DNA from 3 places in the Brevibacillus composti genome. Region 1 is predicted to be linked to each of the others. Evidence: riboswitches for the same ligand, from Rfam matches in the RefSeq annotation. Region 1 holds a riboswitch; each other region holds the start of a gene.

Region 1 (5,875 bases):
AATGCTGCCACCGCCAAATAGACGCCAAATGAAACCAGATAGCGCAAGTCTGATACGGTAAAGCTCAGTACAGGAGGCACGAAGAAGAAATCAAAGGCTAAGACACCCAGGATCGCCGCGTAGAAAGCAGGACGCAGTCCCCCGAAGACGGCATTGAAAAGAACCGGGAGTAAATAGATAAGAGCAATATTGACCAAGTCAAAAGCAAGACCAAACGGTTTTAATACCATGGTCATGAGAGCGATCAGCAAAGTCGTGCTTACGTACGATCGCAACGAAATCCATACCGCATTCCATTTATGCATAGCAAAACACATCCTGCTCTTTTTTGTGTCTCTCCTCTCTAGGTTACTGTAAAAAAAGAGTAAAATAAACCGGTACTGGGCGTAAAAATTTCGTAAAAATGATTGAAAAACCTCAAAATAATGAGTAAATACGAGAAAAATGAAGATCTTCTGCCAGGGTCATGAATTCCCAAACATAAAGCACTCTTTTTAAGCGGATATACAATATGCTTCACTTTACAGTTTTTTTGTCTCGGAGTAACATACGTCCATGAATTGAATTGTTTTTCATTTACAGTTGCTTAATTGTGACTCAGGAACAAGAGGGAACCAACTACGGATCAGTGCTTGTGTGAGAGCAAGTCAACCGGATCCGTAAGGGATGAATTCCCCCGCTTATACGAAGCTTAAGCAGGGGCAGGGCGACTCTCACCGCCCGAATCCATAAGCAAAACTCGTAAATGCGGAAGCAGCTCTTTTCAAAAGTGTGGCCCTTGTAGAGAGAGGATGATGAAGCTTGTGATCGTAAGTTTCGACCACAGTGCTTATGCCTCTGTGGTGTTTCGTGAACATGATAATCATCGTTTCAATCGCTGAATTCTTCAATTAACACGAAGGAGCGGGGGAACCAATCGAAGCCGGTCTTGTCGGCTTCATGGGGTGAATCGCCGGTAAATCCGGCGTAGGGCGACTCTTACGCCCGAATCCGACAGCTAACCTCGTAAGCGTCTTTAAGAGAGGCAACAATTGTCGTGATTAGACACGGTGTTTTTTCGTGCCTAAGAAGCTGACGAAGAGTTCCTCTTCCGAAAGCTTCTTTTTTGTTGCCTGTACCAGGATGGAGGAGATTGGCTATGGAAGCTCAAGATGAGTTTGTACTCGTCTCTGCGCCCAACAAAACCGGGGAGCAGTTTATTAAAGCGTTGCGAATCAAAGGAATAACTTATGCAGCGATTACCAATCATGAAACAGAGAAGTCGAGATTGACACATTTGGGCGTCAAGCACATCTTAATGGTCGATACTGTAGACCGGGAAACCTGGCTCATTCCAGAGTTACCGGTAGGGAAGGTGTACTTGTTTGAGTCAAGTTTGCCCTTGATTTGCCGATACATTCAGATCTGCCGATCCTGGACAGGCAAGCCGATCTATATCATCACCGGCAGCAACAATGCAAGACTCATCTACAAAGGACTTGGCGCTAGCTATGTCATTTACACCCGCAGCGATGATGTTTCGTTTCTGCTTGATAACGAAAGCTGAATCCATATCAGGCAAACGTACCGGGTACATGCTTGAAGGGAGGGATGATCATTCATGATGGATATCGCAATGATTTTAACACTAGGTGGCGTATATGGATTGTTTTGCTTATTTTTAGCTTGGTGCGGACGAGTTGCAGGTGAATCGGGGGGAGAACGCTCATGATAATAGTTGCTGTTTTTACGGTTTTGATTTTTTTATATCTCGTTTTTGCTTTGGTGAATCCCGAAAAATTTTAATATGATCTGTATATGTTTGAGGAGGGCATGAAATGGCCATTTTGCAACTGGTAGCGGTCATTGTGATTTTAGTTTTTTTGGTCAAACCTTTGGGGGCATACATCTTTCATGTATTTTCCAATGAACCCAACCGGACCGACAAAATATTCGGACCGATTGAAAGGTTGATCTACGGACTGACCGGTTTGAAAAACCGCGCTGAAATGAGCTGGAAACGATACACGCTCAGCTTGATATTGACCAACGTTATTTTGGTGGCGGTCAGTTATTTGATTTTACGCATCCAGAAATGGCTGCCGATCAACCCGAACGGCATCGATAACATGGAGTCAACGCTTTCTTTCAATACGGTCATCAGCTTCATGACGAATACGAACTTGCAGCATTACAGCGGCGAAACAGGATTGTCCTATTTCTCGCAAATGGCTGTTATTATGATGATGATGTTTACATCAGCGGCATCCGGCATCGTCGTAGCGATCGCGTTCATTCGCGGTTTGACAAGCAAAGGGAAAACGCTCGGCAACTTCTTCACCGATTTTGTCAAAGCGCACACCCGTTTGCTTATCCCGATGGCGATCATCGTGACGCTGGCGCTGGTGGCTTTAAAGGTGCCGCAAACGCTTAGTCCGACCGTTCAAGCGACAACGATTGAAGGCGAGACACAGCTAATTGCAATCGGTCCGGTGGCTTCCCTCGTATCGATCAAGCACCTGGGAACGAATGGGGGCGGATTTTTCGGTGTCAATTCATCGCATCCGTTTGAAAATCCGAGTCCGCTCACGAACGTGATTGAAATGCTGTCGATGTGGTGTATTCCGGCCGCATTGACGTATACATTCGGCAGATTCGCGCGAAATCAAAAACAAGGCTGGGTGATCTTCAGCGCGATGCTTATCTTGTTTGTCGCCTTCCTCTCGGTTGTGTACACGTCGGAACTGCGGGGGAACCCGGCACTGAATGCGCTCGGAATCGACGCTTCGCAAGGAAGCATGGAAGGTAAGGAAGTCCGGTTCGGGATAGCGCAGTCGGCCTTGTTTACAACGGTTACGACCGCGGCGACAACAGGTACGGTCAATAATATGCATGATACCTTGACGCCGCTGGGTGGTCTGGTGCCGCTTTCGCAAATGATGCTGAACTGTGTATTCGGCGGTGACGGCGTCGGGCTGGTCAACATGCTTATGTATGCGATATTGGGCGTCTTCCTTTGCGGACTAATGGTTGGCCGTACGCCGGAATTCATGGGGCGCAAAATCGAAGCCCGGGAAATGAAACTAGTCGCCATCGCTATTTTAGCTCACCCGCTTATTATTTTGGCGCCCTCGGCAATCGCCTTTTTGACGGATTTGGGGAAAGGGGCCATCAGCAATCCCGGCTTCCATGGCATCTCGCAGGTACTGTATGAATATACGTCTTCCGCCGCGAACAACGGTTCCGGCTTCGAAGGTTTGGGCGACAATACGACGTTCTGGAACGTTTCTACGGGACTTGTCATGCTGTTCGGACGTTACATTTCTATTGTGGCACTGCTCGGCGTAGCCGGTTCCCTGGCGGCGAAACAATGGGTGCCTGAAACGATCGGAACGTTCCGCACGGACACCAAATTATTTGCGGGTATTCTCGTCGGTACCGTACTGATTATCGGAGCTTTGACCTTTTTGCCCGCCCTTGTTCTGGGTCCGATCGCAGAGCATTTGACGCTCCTGAAATAGAAGAGGTGAGATCATGAATACGAAACAAAAAAACATGTTGTCCGCCGAGATCGTAAAAAAGGCGATCTTGGACAGCTTTATCAAATTAAATCCGGTTGTCATGATGAAAAATCCGGTCATGTTTGTCGTCGAAGCAGGAACGTTCGTCGTGTTGTTAATGACGTTGTTTCCGGGCTACTTCGGTACCGAAGGACGAGTTGGATTTAATCTGGCGGTTTTTCTAATTTTGCTATTTACCGTGCTGTTCGCCAACTTCGCCGAGGCATTGGCTGAGGGCAGAGGAAAAGCGCAGGCCGACACTCTCAAGAAGACGAAAAAAGAAATCATGGCCAATAAAGTAATCGGCAACAGTGTGAAGGTGATTCCGTCCACGGAACTGCGCAAAGGCGATGTTGTAATTGTCTCGCAAGGGGAGATGATTCCGGGTGACGGGGAGGTCATTGATGGGCTCGCTTCCGTGGACGAGTCAGCCATTACCGGCGAATCCGCTCCTGTCATCAAAGAAGCAGGCGGCGATTTCAGTTCGGTAACCGGCGGCACGCGGGTCGTTAGCGACCGGATAACCGTACGGATTACAAGCGACCCTGGCGAATCGTTCATCGATCGGATGATCGCATTAGTCGAAGGCGCAAAGAGACAAAAAACGCCAAACGAAATCGCGCTGAATACCCTGCTTGTCAGCCTGACCCTGATTTTCCTGATCGTTGTGGTGACATTGGCGCCGATGGCCGATTATCTTGGAATCAAATTGGAGATTCCCGTTCTGATTTCGCTGCTGGTATGTCTCATTCCAACAACGATCGGCGGTTTATTATCCGCAATCGGTATTGCCGGGATGGACCGAGTAACCCGTTTCAATGTACTGGCCATGTCAGGGAAAGCGGTGGAAGCGGCAGGCGACATCGATACGATGATTTTGGACAAAACAGGTACAATCACGTTTGGGAACCGGATGGCCAGCGAGTTCATCGCGGTTGGGGATACGACCGTAGAGACGGTAGCCGAATGGGCAGCCGTCAGTTCAGTGAAGGATGAAACACCCGAAGGCCGATCCGTACTCGAACTCATGAAAAAAGAAGGGTATACGTATCCAACGAATGCGGCTGAAGGTGCGGAATTCATAGAATTTAAAGCGGAAACTCGCATGAGCGGTATCGATTTGCCGAATGGACGAAAAGTTCGCAAAGGCGCGGTTGACGCAGTCAAGGCTTGGGTCAGTGCACAAGGAGGGGTTATTCCCACCGATTTGGAACAAAAAGGGAACGCGATCGCATCGGAGGGCGGAACGCCGCTCGCCGTTGCCGTCGACAATCGAATTTACGGACTCATTTATTTGAAGGATACGGTGAAGCCCGGCATGCGGGAGCGTTTCGATCAGTTGCGAAAGATGGGAATCAAAACGATCATGTGTACAGGAGACAACCCGTTGACAGCAGCGACAATCGCACGAGAGGCCGGGGTGGATGACTTTATCGCCGAGAGCAAGCCGGAAGACAAAATTGCCGTGATCAAGCGGGAACAGGCGGCCGGTAAGCTGGTAGCCATGACCGGAGATGGAACGAACGATGCCCCGGCACTCGCGCAGGCGGATGTAGGACTTGCGATGAACAGCGGCACGACGGCAGCCAAGGAAGCGGCCAACATGGTCGATCTTGACTCCGATCCGTCGAAGATCATTGAAGTCGTAGCGATCGGCAAGCAACTGCTAATGACGCGCGGCGCTCTGACCACCTTCAGCGTGGCGAACGACATCGCCAAATATTTTGCCATTATCCCGGCCATGTTCATGCAGGCGATTCCGGAAATGAACGTATTGAATGTAATGGGACTCGGATCACCAATGTCGGCCATTTTGTCGGCGCTTGTGTTTAATGCGATCATTATCCCGTTGCTTATTCCGTTGGCCATGAAGGGCGTTGCCTACAAACCGATGAGTTCCGCCCAATTGCTCAGCCGGAACCTGCTTATTTATGGATTGGGCGGTGTCATCGCGCCGTTCGTCGGGATTAAATTGATCGACATGGTCGTTCACTTATGGGTGTAGTTGAAACGGAATACAGAGAGGATTGAAATGGAATGAATCATTCAGAGCAGCATTTTCAGGGACTTTCCCGCGGATCTTACTTGTTTTCCATGATTCGGCTCAGTTTGTTGTTCATATTGCTATGCGGAATTGTGTATCCGCTCGTTTGCACCGGCATCGCGCAACTTTTGATGTCAGATCAGGCTAACGGCAGTTTGATCAAAAGCAGCAGCGGAGAAATCATCGGTTCCGAATTAATCGGGCAAAACTTTACCGATCCAAAATATTTTCAAGGCCGGGTCTCCAGCATTGAATACAAAGCGGAAGCCTCCGGTTCCAACAATTACGGGCC
Region 2 (5,875 bases), 1.5 Mb from region 1:
AAATCGTGACGTCCCCCACCCAACCGTCGATCACGAGAAACGCTTCGTCCTCGATCAGCATCGCCCGGGACAGGTCGATGACGACGCCGCCGATTCCGTGCCAGATATGCATTTGGCTCAGCTCAAACCGGCCGGACGTCAAATGAAAGTCGCCGATCAACGAGCTCCTCGTCTCTTTTGGCGACAAGATGCTGCCTGTGCCAAAGGCCGATGTCTTTTCCCGGCTGTGATCCGCCGAACCAAAGGACGCGCGTTGCTCCATTTTCTTTCGCCAGTGGCGCGGCTCACCCTCTGGGCGAGCGTGCGAAAATTCATCGTCATTCGGGAGGCCGGGCCGCTCGTCTTTTTCACCCGAGCGCCCACGCACCAGCCGGAAGCCGAAGTAGATGAACAAAATCGGAATGATCAGCTTAAACAGACTGACCTGCAGCCACATGTCCAGTGCAATCACCGTGCCGAGCGCAATCAGGAGGCCGCCCCGGAAACGCTTGTGATTTTCCCACAATCGCACGCCGAAATACACGAGCACCAACGGCCACAGATCAAACAGGCCAAATTGAATGAGATTCAAGCTGTCAAGGAAAAGGCCAATACCTGTCAAAATGATCAGGACACCAGCCGTCATTTTGTGCAAGCGGGACAATTTCACAAAGGGTCTCCTCTCCTACGCCCCATGCCGGCTTCCCGTACCGTCCGTGCGGCATGTATAAATAAAAGCTGGCGGAATATTCAACGGCGTAAATGTAATCTCTACCCGCTGAAACCGCTGTTGCAGCTCAGCTTTCAATTGCAGGGAATATTGAAACGTAATGAACAAACCACCCGGAACCAGTGCGGATTGCACCTGATCCAAGATGCCTGTGCGCAATTCTTCCGGGAAATTGGCAAACGGAAGTCCGGAGATGATGGCATTTGCCTTTCCGATCCCGGCATTCTCCCGATACTCATTTATTTTCAGGGCTTCATCCCAAATCGTCATATCCGGAAAACGGCGGATCAGCATATCGCGGAACAGCGGATCTCGTTCGACCGCCACATAGGTGGCATCCGCCCGTTTCTTTTGCAGGATGCTCTGCGTAAAGACGCCGGTTCCCGGCCCGAGCTCGATGATCACATCGGACTGGTCCCAGTTGACGCTGCGGAGCATCTGTTCACATAAAAAGCGCGAGCTCGGAATAATGCTCCCGACGCGCCCCGGTTCGGCAAAAAATCTTCGTAAAAAGACCATAAAGTCTGCCAAGGATAGAACCTCCTAGGGGAAAAGCAGCCTGTTACACAGGCTGCCTGGTTGCCACATTTATTCTACACAGAAGGTTTATCTTCCTGTTTTGGCGCTTCTGCTTTCACTGGAGGTGCATCCTTTTTCTGTTGCAGGGAAGCTTTGATTTGCGCCAATTCTTCGTCCAGATCATTTTTTTCCAGCGCGTCGAGAGACTGTTCCAGGCCGGCAGTCGTTTGCCGCCATTGGCCGCTCAGATTGGCCTCTGCTTCCATCCGCAGGACTTTTTCCTCCATGCGCTGAAAGCCCTTGCCCGCTGTCTGGGTGCCGATGCCCACGATCGCATGGTTGACTTGCTTTTGCGTTTTGGCGACCTGTGCACGGGCCATCAGCGTGAACTTCTTCGCTCTCATCTTATAGAATTCTTCTTTCAGCTCAGCCAGCTTTTCACGCATCTGCTGGGCGGCCTCGGAAGCGGTCTGGTACAGTGTCTCATATTCCTGTGCGCGCAGCTCGTACTGCTTCTTGTCGGCCAGAGCGCGGCGGGCGAGCAGGTCCTCCCCTTCGACGAGGGCGAGCTTCACCTGACGATCGCGCTTCTCCGCGAGTGCCACGGCTTCCTCCCATTGTTGGCGGAATTTTTTCTCCAAAGCAACCTGTTTGGCTACTGCCACCTCTACTTGACCAATCTCCACTTCCATATCTCTCATATACTGATTCAGCATGACTACCGGATCTTCCATCGAATCCAGGACGTCATTCACCGATGCTACTGTCAAATCACGCAGTCTTTTAAAGATACCCATTGTTAGGTTCCTCCTTATCATATCACTTGCATTCTTGGTTACGCCAAGTTTTTTGGCGAAGGGTGCTGCTCGCGGATCAATACGGCTGTTTCTGGGTAGTTTGGCGTTCCCACCGATCCAAAGCGTCTTCCTTTAATACCTGCTGCGCCCACTGTCTTTCCCATCGTGTCGGCATGTGTTCGTCTGACTTGTCTCGGCGGCGGATCAGGCGATAGCCCAGGTAAATCACTCCAATCGCGAGTATGACGTTGAACAGCAGATGCAGCTTGCCGATCATCATTAACAGCCCGAACAGAAAGACCAGTATCCCAAAGAAGCGGGAACCGGAACCTTTGATGACCTTGCGGGCTCCGTATAACATGATCAGCCCGGGGATCAGCACACCGAGGAAATGGCCGCCGTCGATGCCCAGAAGATCCAAAAGCACAAATCCTCCGGTCAACAGGAGAGCCAGTCCCAAGAGCACCTTGCCAGACCGCTCGTTCATATCATTCCTTCCCTCCAATCGTCTTGATTGTTGTGTTGCGGGTATGGCGTGAACCTTATGACCTCATTGTAGACGGAGAAGGTATTCGGGATAACGGGCGTGCGGTTGGTTTTCGTCTCCGTCCCGGGACGGATGCCGTGTCCTTCCTCGACCGGACGGGCTTCCGTCCCCCTTTGGACAAGCTGCGTAGACGAACATCCTCGTCGCGTTCGTTACAGCGTATGACAAAATTTTGTGACAAATTTGTGAACAAACAAGGCTAAAAAAAGGAAATACCGGCGTCATGGTGAACTATGTGGAGGTGCGTGTAAAAAAACATCGATAAATAGCCGAATTCCGCTCGCGGAAACGGGGGACCCACTTTACTTTGGGGTGAATGGCTGCCATCTCGGGCAGTCTAGGGAAATCCTTTCAACCGAACCCTTCAGCTAACCTCGTAGGCTCAGGAGAGGAGCAGTTTCTTTTGCGCAAGACGGTAGTTTCTTTATTGATTGCCGGATTGCTTGCAATGGGTACCGTCCCAGCACATGCTCAGGAGGGCCCCCCCCTGATGACTGTCGTCAAAGACCTTTACGGTGTCCCTTACAAGTCTTCCGGAACCACGAAAAAGGGTTTTGACTGCTCCGGTTTTACACGCTATGTATTTGAAGCGCTCGGTGTAGACTTGCCTCACAACTCCGCTTCCCAATACCAGGTAGGCCAGCCTGTAAGCCGCAAAGACTTGCAGCCGGGCGACCTCGTTTTCTTCAAGACGAACGGGCGAAGCATCTCGCATGTGGGCATCTACATCGGAAATGACACGTTTGTGCACTCGGAGTCTGGCAGGGGTGTCGTCAACACCAAGCTGAGCGACCCCTACTACTGGAGCAAGCGTTTTGTCGGAGCGAAGCGGATTTCATCCGTGCATCTCCAGGCAAATGCCATCCCGACAGCCGCTCCGGCCGCCAAGAAAGCGGTACAAGCAGCTTCCACACCTGAACAGCCCGTGCAGCAGGCACAGGCGGGAGCCGCTCAAGCAGAAGCGCCACAACCTGAGCAACAGACAGCGGTACCTGCCCAAGCAGCAGACGTACCCACTCCCGAACCGCAGGCAGATGCGCCTGTCAAGTAAGATCCGTTACATGAATGAAGCCAGGGACATTAGGTCTCTGGCTTTTTCTGACGCAATTTAGTACCTGGTGTCAAGAGGAAGTGGTAGGCCCATTCGCCGCAAAGCGCCATTTTCCTGCAAGATTACGAATGGAAAGAGTTGGATTCTATGCCCTTCGTCCGGCAAACCGTGATATGATTGGATAGAGATAAGAAACCTGCTGGAGATCTGAGATTACTGGGGGAATACCTGTGAAGGAACATGTTTTGCTTGTCGATGACAATCTTGAAATCATAGAGCTGCTGGAAGAGATTCTGGTCAATGAAGGCTATGAGGTGACCTCCTCGGAAAGCGGCGAACACGCACTGCAGCTGCTGAAGCAGGGCCTGAAGCCGAATCTGATATTGCTCGATATCATGATGCCCAATATGAGCGGCTACGAGCTCTGCTCGCAGATCCGCCGCGAATCCGACCTGCCGATCCTGTTCCTCAGCGCTAAGGGGAAAGCGGTGGACAAGGTCGTCGGGTTTGAGATCGGTGCCGACGACTACATCACCAAGCCGTTTGACACGGAGGAGCTGCTTGCCCGCATCCGTGCGCATCTGCGCCGCTATGAGCGCATCCGCAAACATACGGAGGAACATTCCGACAAGGAGACGTCCAATTCCGCCATTACCGTCCTGAAGTTCAAAGGGCTGGAAATTCACAAGGAAACCTACTCTGTCTATGTGAACGAAGAGAAAGTAGATCTGTCCACCAAGGAATTTCAACTGCTTACCTTTCTCGCGGAAAACGCCGGCATCGTCTTCACGCGCGAACAGATTTACGACCGCGTCTGGGGCTATGGGTACGGCTCGCTCAATACGGTGACGGTACACATCAAGAACCTGCGGGAAAAGCTGGAGGGCGAGCGCCAATACATCAAAACGCAATGGGGGACGGGCTACGTATTCATCGGGGAGAAAGTGTAGATGAGCATTCGCAACAAGCTGTTTCTCTCGTTTTTCGCACTGATTGCGCTGAATATCCTCGTCTTCAAATTCGTCTTCGAGGACATTATCGTCGTGCAGCTGAAAACAGACCGCCACAATCAATACCGCTACGAAAAGGAAACAGCGGAAAAGGTCCGTGTCAATCAACTGCTCAGCGCGAGCAACTTCAAAGACCCCACGGACCGAAGCGAATTGGAAAAACAGCTGCCTGAGGATCTGGTCTACAAGATGGTCGTCAAGGATGCCAATGGCAACACGATCTACAGCAAGACCTCGCAGGCCTATAACCTCAAAAACCCGCCGCGCAAAACCAACCGGGAAAATACGGATTTGAAGGTCGTGGCCGAATATCACTATCAGCACGAGCCTCCCAAAAAGGGGCAGACGATCATTTACTTTTATACCGATGATTCCGACATCATGGCCACAAAAGGCGTCAGCATGATGCTCATGTATATTTACGGAAGCATCGCCCTGGTGGGATTGGTGCTGCTCGGCTTCTTCGTCCGCTGGATTCTCCGCCCGGTCAACGAGCTGTCGCGTGTCACCCAAGAGATTCGCGCCGGGAAGCGCCTGGTTTCCTTCACGTACCACTCCGAGGACGAGTTCGGCCGCCTGTTCCGCTATTTTTCCGACATGGTGGACCAGCTACGCTTCTCCGAGGAGCGGCAATCCGAAGTGATCGCCGCCATCGCCCACGATTTCCGCACGCCGCTGACGACGATCAAAGGCTATGCTTCCTATATCGCCTCCGGACGTGTTCAGGAACTGGAGCGGATCCAGAAGCAGATGAAGAAAATCGAGCAAAAAACGGATGATCTGGAAGTGCTGCTGGATGAGCTGCAGGACTTTACCACGCAAAGTACGGAGCTGAAGCTGAACGTCAAGCGCTTCAACGTAAAGAACTTCCTGAAAGGAATCATCGAGGATTATCAGGTTCGCATAAAGGAAGCTGGGCTCTACTTTCAATGCAAGCTGCGCATCTCCAATGAGCTGCACATCGAAGCAGACGAGACCAAGGTGCGCCGGGTTCTGGAAAATCTCCTGAACAATGCCATCTACTACAACAAGCCGGGCGGCTCGATCCTGTTGACCTGCGACCAGCGGGAGGGACATGTGCTGTTTTCGGTGATTGATAAAGGAGAAGGCATCTCTGCGGAAGACCTGCCCAAGGTATTCACCAAATTTTACCGGGCGGAAAAATCGCGGAACCGCAATAACGGCGGGACGGGGCTGGGTCTGACGATCTGCCAGAGCATCGTCGAACGGCACGGCGGCATG
Region 3 (5,875 bases), 1.6 Mb from region 1:
GGAAGCCCCAGACGTATTCTTCCTTGGTCGCGCCGTCTACTTTTACCGGCAGGATGCGGGGATGCAGATTGCACAGTTCGCCGAACAAAGATTCCGTGAGCGAATCTTCAAAGAACAGGCTGAAGTAGGCATCATCCGTTACCGCGACGATATTGATGCCAGCTTCTGCGCCGGCACGCAAGGCTGCGATGATTTCCTGGGCTTCCTTCGCCCCTGGCGTGTAGCCGGTGGGATTGTTCGGGAAGTTGAGCACGACGATCGCTTTGCCTTTTTCCTTTTGGGCCAGAATCGCGTCGCGCAGCCCCGCCGCGTTAAATTTCATCTCTTCATTGTAAAGCGGGTAGTACACCATCTCGGCCCCGCGGCGAATGGAGAAGGTGAGTTCGTAGTTTTCCCAGTTTTTGTCCGGGATGATGACCGCATCGCCAGGGCCCGCAAACAGGTCGGCGACCACGCTGAGTCCATGCGTCAGCGCATTGGTAACGATCGGATTGCCAAAGGTTTTGTTTTGCAGCGAGGCGTGTTCCTCCAGCATTTTTTTCCGCCAGGCTGCGCGCAATTCCGGTTTGCCCGCAGGAGGAGCGTATTCGTACAAATCCTTGGGGGCGTATGCCGAGAGAGTGTCCTGAATGGACTTCAAATGCATGGGTTGTCCATTTTCCAGGGCAATGCCGATGGTGGCGTTGTACTTGCCGGCCTTCGCCTTGGCCTCAGCGGATTGGCTGAGGATGCCTTCTTTGGGGAAGTAAATCAGTCGGCCCAATTCCGACAGCATGTCATAGTAATGCCGATTTTCGCGTTGGAGCGTGTCGTTAAGCTGAGATGCCAGTGGATGCATGGTTTCCTCCCTCTCTGTTTCCATCAGGTTCATCTTTACCATTTAAGATAGCGTATATGAGTGGTTTTGTCGATGAAAAAACAGCTCTCCAGAAAAGCGTTTGACGAATAAAGAGCGCTTTGTTACGTTGAGATTAACAGGTTGCTTGAGAGGGAGGGAAAGAGGATGGCAGAGCGGTTCATCGTACAGCTTGGAGATCCGATCTTGCGGGAAAAATCAAAGCCGGTAAAAATCATCAACCAGCATGTGTACAAACTCCTCGATGATATGGTGGATACCATCTATGCAGCCCCGGGGCGTGCCGGTCTCTCTGCCATTCAGGTCGGGATCCCGAAGCAGCTCGTCGTCATGGATTGCGGCAGCGGTCTGATCGAACTGATCAATCCCGTCATTCTCGAAAAGGAGGGTGAGGAAGAGGGCACGGAAGCATGCCTTTCTATACCGGGCGTCGTCGGATTGGTGAAGCGGGCGCAGTATGTAAAGGTAGGGACGCTCGACCGTGCGGGAGAAGAGAAGATCATCGAAGCCGAAGGTTTTTTGGCCCGCTGCATTCAGCATGAAGTGGATCATCTCCACGGCATCCTTTATATCGATTATGTAAACGAGCTGTACTCAAATCGCAGCGGGAAAAAACTGAAGCCGGCCGATGCGGCCCCGATTCTCGCACAGCGTATCCCGATCATTCGCTGACGCAAGAGACGTATTGAAGAATGTCCAGGTTTACCAAAGGGAGGAACACACTGTGAAAAGATGGGATGTCATCATCTCCGGTTATGGTACCGTCGGCAGGCAAGCAGGCAGGTTGCTGTTGGAGCGGCAGGAGCGGTATCGGAAGAGGTATGGAGCGGACGTGCGGATCGTCGGGGCATTGCGCTCGGCAGCCGGTTCGTATGACGCCGACGGTTTGACTTTGGATCAGCTGCGTGCGTTTTCCGCCGATGCGGGAGCGGGAAGACCGGAGTGGACTGGAGCCGATTTTCTAGAGTCGTGCGCGTATCACGTGCTCATCGAAGCGGGCCCCTCCGATATCCAGACAGGGGGGCATGCCCTCGAAGCGATGCGGGCAGCCCTGGGGGGAGGGAAGCATGTGATCGCGATCTCCAAGGGAGCGCTGGTCGCGGATTATCCCGGACTGTCCGCGCTCGCCCGCGAAAACGGCGTCCAGCTCAAGGTGAGCGGAGCGACAGCGGCTGCCCTCCCCACCGTTGATTTGCTGGCGTACAATTTGGCCGGTTGCGAGATATCCTTGATGGAAGGGATATTTACCGGAACGGCCAACTATGTGCTCACAGCCATGATGGACGAGCGACTGTCGCTGACGCAAGCGATCGAGCGGGCCCAGCAAATGGGGATCGCGGAGCCTGATCCCCGCTTTGACCTGGAGGGATGGGACACGGCCTGCAAACTGACCATCCTCGCCAATGCGGCATTCGGTGCCCCGCTCCGACTGTCGGACGTAAAGAGGGAAGGGATCGAGCAGCTGACTCACGAGCAGCTCGCCGCGTGGAGAGCTGCCGGACTTGTTCCCAAGCTGGTCGGCCGCCTGCAATCCGCGCAGGGAAGAGTGGAGGCGGCGGTTGAGCTGAGACTGTTGGAGCCGACGCATCCATTTGTCCACGTGCGGGGCACGACCAAGGCGGTCCGGGTGGAAACGGACACGATGGGAGAGCTGCTCGTCATCGGAGGTAAATCCGATCCGGTCGCGGCCGCAGCCGCTGCGCTGAAGGACTTGGAGCATCTCCTGCAGCAGTCCGGATAAATCGGCGCATACCATCCTCGCGGGTGCAAATACTACTTGCAGGTCGGACTCTCGAGGAGGCATCCCATGGACAAACAGCGAAACAAAGACAAAGACGTCAGCGTTGAGTTGCAACAGGTGGGAGCATACGCGACCAAACAGGAGATGCACGACACGAAGATTCCCTTGTTCGAGGACAAGGCGGACAACAACTGCGCTCCATGTCAGGAGTAGGTTCGTGCAGCAGGGAAAAGCCGGAAGCCTGTCCGGCTTTTTCTCTTTATGCGGTGAAAAGAATTTCCCTGCCCATACAAAAAAACCGAGCTGCGATTCCGCCGACTCGGTTTTTCCTCATTCTGTTTCATTATCCCGTGAATTCTTGGACCCAGTAGCCATTCTGATAGCCTACACCGATCTTGGTGAAGTTCGGGTTCAGAATGTTTTTGCGGTGTCCGTCACTGTTCATCCATTGCTGCATGACTTCTTGCGGACTGCGCTGACCCATGGCGATATTTTCACCGGCGGTCATGTACTGGACGCCAAAACTCTTCATCATGTCGAAAGGAGAGCCGTAGGTCGGGCTGTTATGGTCAAAATAATGGTTTTGATCCATGTCAGCCGCTTTTGCCAGCGCTACTTTTTCCAGAGCCGCATCATAGGCAAGCGGCGCCAATCCTGCTTTGGCACGCTCCTGGTTTACCAGATTGGCAACCTCACGGGCAAACTGGGAGGAAGCTTCAGCAGATTTGCCTGCTTGCGCTGGTGCAGGTTGTTGGACCGGTGCTTTGGCAGGTTGCTGAACCGGTTGTTGAACAGGCTGTTGCACCGGTTTTTGAACCGGCTTTTGAAACGGTTTTTGTACCGGTTGCTGAACCGGCTGTTGTACCGGATATCCCGTCCATTGGAAGTAAGTCGGATAGGACCAGTTCCAGTTGGATCCTTGGTTCGATGTTTGGAACTGTTTCAAAGATTGGGAATTCAGTACATATGGAAGCCACTGTCCTTGACTTGGATCCATTTTCACAGGGCAGGTGGCAGCAAATGCTGATGTCGATACAGAGGTAACTGCCAATCCCAAAGCAATCGCGATGATAGATCTGCCAAATGGTTTCATGTTCTCATCGTCTCCTTTTCTTCGCCTACGAGGTTAGTTGTCGGGTTTGGGCTGAGGATACAACCCATCACATTCGGTGATTCACCCCAATGCAGAGACAAGTCATCTCGGCAAAATAGATGTCCCCCGCACTTCCCGCTTTTGGGAAGTTTCGGCTTGTTTGTTTGGCCCTACTAGGATAACAAGAGTCGATAGAGAAAGAAACCTGTAAATCTTGCCAAGGTGACTCCTCGATTTGCATTCTGTTGCCAAATCAAGTAAGATGAAGAGACTTGAATAACAACTGTGGAAACTCTGATTCACACTGGCGCGGTCTTCGGAGCCGCAAGGATGGAAGAGAGGTAGGGCTTTCGTCGTTTTGGATACAGCATAGACGAAACCTTGTGCAATAGATAAAAATGAAGGCACCTGTTAGAGGGAAGCTATTCTTCATTTTCCTTGCTGACATGTGTTTTTTTCTTTTTACATGAAGCTTTTCAGGTTTGCACATAATACTGTTGGAAAACTGTTGGAGGTAGGTTACCGATATGGAAACAATTGGCACAGTAAAATGGTTTAATGCAGAAAAAGGTTTCGGGTTTATTCAAGTGGAAGGCGGGGAAGACGTATTCGTGCACTACAGCGCGATCCAAGGGGAAGGTTTCAAAACCCTTGACGAAGGGCAGCGCGTGCAGTTTACCATTGTCCAAGGCAACCGTGGTCCGCAAGCGGAGAACGTGGTAAGGCTGTAAAGAATCCCCGTGTCAAAAAGCAACTGTCACCCAGACAGTTGCTTTTTTGATCGATCCAAACCATCCTGAGCGTTTTATGGTACAATGTTCTTCCATAAGCTGGATGGGAAGGGGGGTTCCTGTGGAGGAGAAGATCAGCGCATGGCGTGAATGGATCCCGTCTCTCGCCGATGCGACGCAAATTACACCGATTCGGGATGGCTTTTCGTTTGACCGCAAATACCTGGTGATACACCGGGACGGTCGAAAGCTGCTGCTGCGAACAGCGGAACTTCGGCATTATGATGGTAAACGAGCTGAATATGAAGTCATGCAAGCGATCCGAAAGTACGACGCAAAAAGTCCCATTCCGCTGGAAATGGGGAAAATCATGCCGCTGGGTCTCTGCTATTACATCCTCAGCTACATCGAAGGCGAGGATGCGCGCCGCGTATTGCCGCAATTGACCCCATCGGAACAGTATCAAATCGGCTGGGAAGCCGGTCAGACGTTGGCAAGGCTTCATCGACATCCCGCACCTGCAACCACTGGTCCATGGTATGAGCGGATTGTGAACAAAACGAAGGGCTATGTCGATGCCTACCGAACCTGTGGCATCAAAATCAGACATGATGAAAAGATCATAACCTTCCTGGAAGACAACAAGCATTATCTGCAGGATCGCCCCAATCAATTCCAACATGATGATTATCACGTAGGCAATCTGATCGTATCAGGCAGAGCATTCGCAGGCGTGATCGATTTTAACCGCTTCGACTGGGGCGACCCGCTCCATGATTTTTGCAAATTGGCTTTGTTCAGCCGAGAATGCAGCGTCCCGTTTTCGGCAGGGCAGATTGCCGGCTACTTCGGGCGGGAGAGAATCCCGGAGCTTTTTTGGAAGCTTTACGCGATGTATGCCGCGATCAGTGTCTTTTCGTCGATCGTCTGGTCCGTCCGCGTGACGCCGGATAAAGTGGAGGAGATGCGACATCGTCTGCTCGCTCTATGTGAAGACCACGATGATTTTGACAGTTGCATCCCCGCTTGGTACCGAAACTGGGGAATGAGCGAATGACTTGAACAAGTTTCTCGGTTTGTGCCAAAAATTTACCGTAACTGTGATATAGTAAAATAGGGGGAAGGACAGAACGCCTTTTCCGTAACAAAAGAGGACTGATGGTGTGGAGACAAAAGTGCAAGCAGATCTAAGCAGTTATGTCGGACGGGTGCTTCGCGATCACTTTGGGAAAGGGCCAGAATCCGTCTTTGTTTCCATAGGGCATACTTTTATCACGTTCTAACTGCGGAACTTCCTTTCTCCGATGGAAAGGATCTTGCTCCAGCAGGACGAAATCTTCACAATCGGAAAGACCAGAGACCTGCTGATGAAGAATCTGATGCCGGAGCTTGTCGCGTATATGAAGATCGCGACCGGCGTCGAGATACGCGAGGTCTACTATGACTGGAGCTTG

What was found. Region 1 has a riboswitch for cyclic di-AMP ahead of JD108_RS03600 (hypothetical protein). Riboswitches for the same ligand answer to the same signal wherever they lie in the genome.
Region 2: it holds a riboswitch for cyclic di-AMP, as region 1 does, so the genes downstream of both, JD108_RS18435 (C40 family peptidase) here and JD108_RS03600 (hypothetical protein) in region 1, are expected to answer to the same signal.
Region 3: it holds a riboswitch for cyclic di-AMP, as region 1 does, so the genes downstream of both, JD108_RS11995 (CAP domain-containing protein) here and JD108_RS03600 (hypothetical protein) in region 1, are expected to answer to the same signal.

Annotation. Positions count from the first base shown of each region.
Region 1 covers NZ_CP066308.1:684,696-690,570, forward strand. Annotated here, with positions in the region: gene JD108_RS03595 (ATP-binding protein) at 1-305, opposite strand, end outside; cyclic di-AMP (ydaO/yuaA leader) riboswitch at 866-1,027, shown strand; gene JD108_RS03600 (hypothetical protein) at 1,139-1,546, shown strand; gene JD108_RS22755 (potassium-transporting ATPase subunit F) at 1,708-1,785, shown strand; gene kdpA (potassium-transporting ATPase subunit KdpA) at 1,818-3,500, shown strand; gene kdpB (potassium-transporting ATPase subunit KdpB) at 3,514-5,544, shown strand; gene kdpC (potassium-transporting ATPase subunit KdpC) at 5,577-5,875, shown strand, end outside.
Region 2 covers NZ_CP066308.1:3,657,256-3,663,130, forward strand. Annotated here, with positions in the region: gene liaF (cell wall-active antibiotics response protein LiaF) at 1-649, opposite strand, end outside; gene JD108_RS18420 (class I SAM-dependent methyltransferase) at 665-1,240, opposite strand; gene JD108_RS18425 (PspA/IM30 family protein) at 1,303-2,025, opposite strand; gene JD108_RS18430 (LiaF transmembrane domain-containing protein) at 2,102-2,512, opposite strand; cyclic di-AMP (ydaO/yuaA leader) riboswitch at 2,830-2,970, shown strand; partial or broken gene JD108_RS18435 (C40 family peptidase) at 2,976-3,506, shown strand; gene JD108_RS18440 (response regulator transcription factor) at 3,854-4,573, shown strand; gene JD108_RS18445 (sensor histidine kinase) at 4,574-5,875, shown strand, end outside.
Region 3 covers NZ_CP066308.1:2,328,154-2,334,028, reverse strand. Annotated here, with positions in the region: gene JD108_RS12015 (aminotransferase class I/II-fold pyridoxal phosphate-dependent enzyme) at 1-838, opposite strand, end outside; gene def (peptide deformylase) at 1,004-1,528, shown strand; gene JD108_RS12005 (homoserine dehydrogenase) at 1,581-2,597, shown strand; gene JD108_RS12000 (hypothetical protein) at 2,664-2,810, shown strand; gene JD108_RS11995 (CAP domain-containing protein) at 2,941-3,690, opposite strand; cyclic di-AMP (ydaO/yuaA leader) riboswitch at 3,698-3,857, opposite strand; gene JD108_RS11990 (cold-shock protein) at 4,218-4,421, shown strand; gene JD108_RS11985 (phosphotransferase family protein) at 4,543-5,478, shown strand; gene JD108_RS11980 (Na-translocating system protein MpsC family protein) at 5,726-5,875, shown strand, end outside.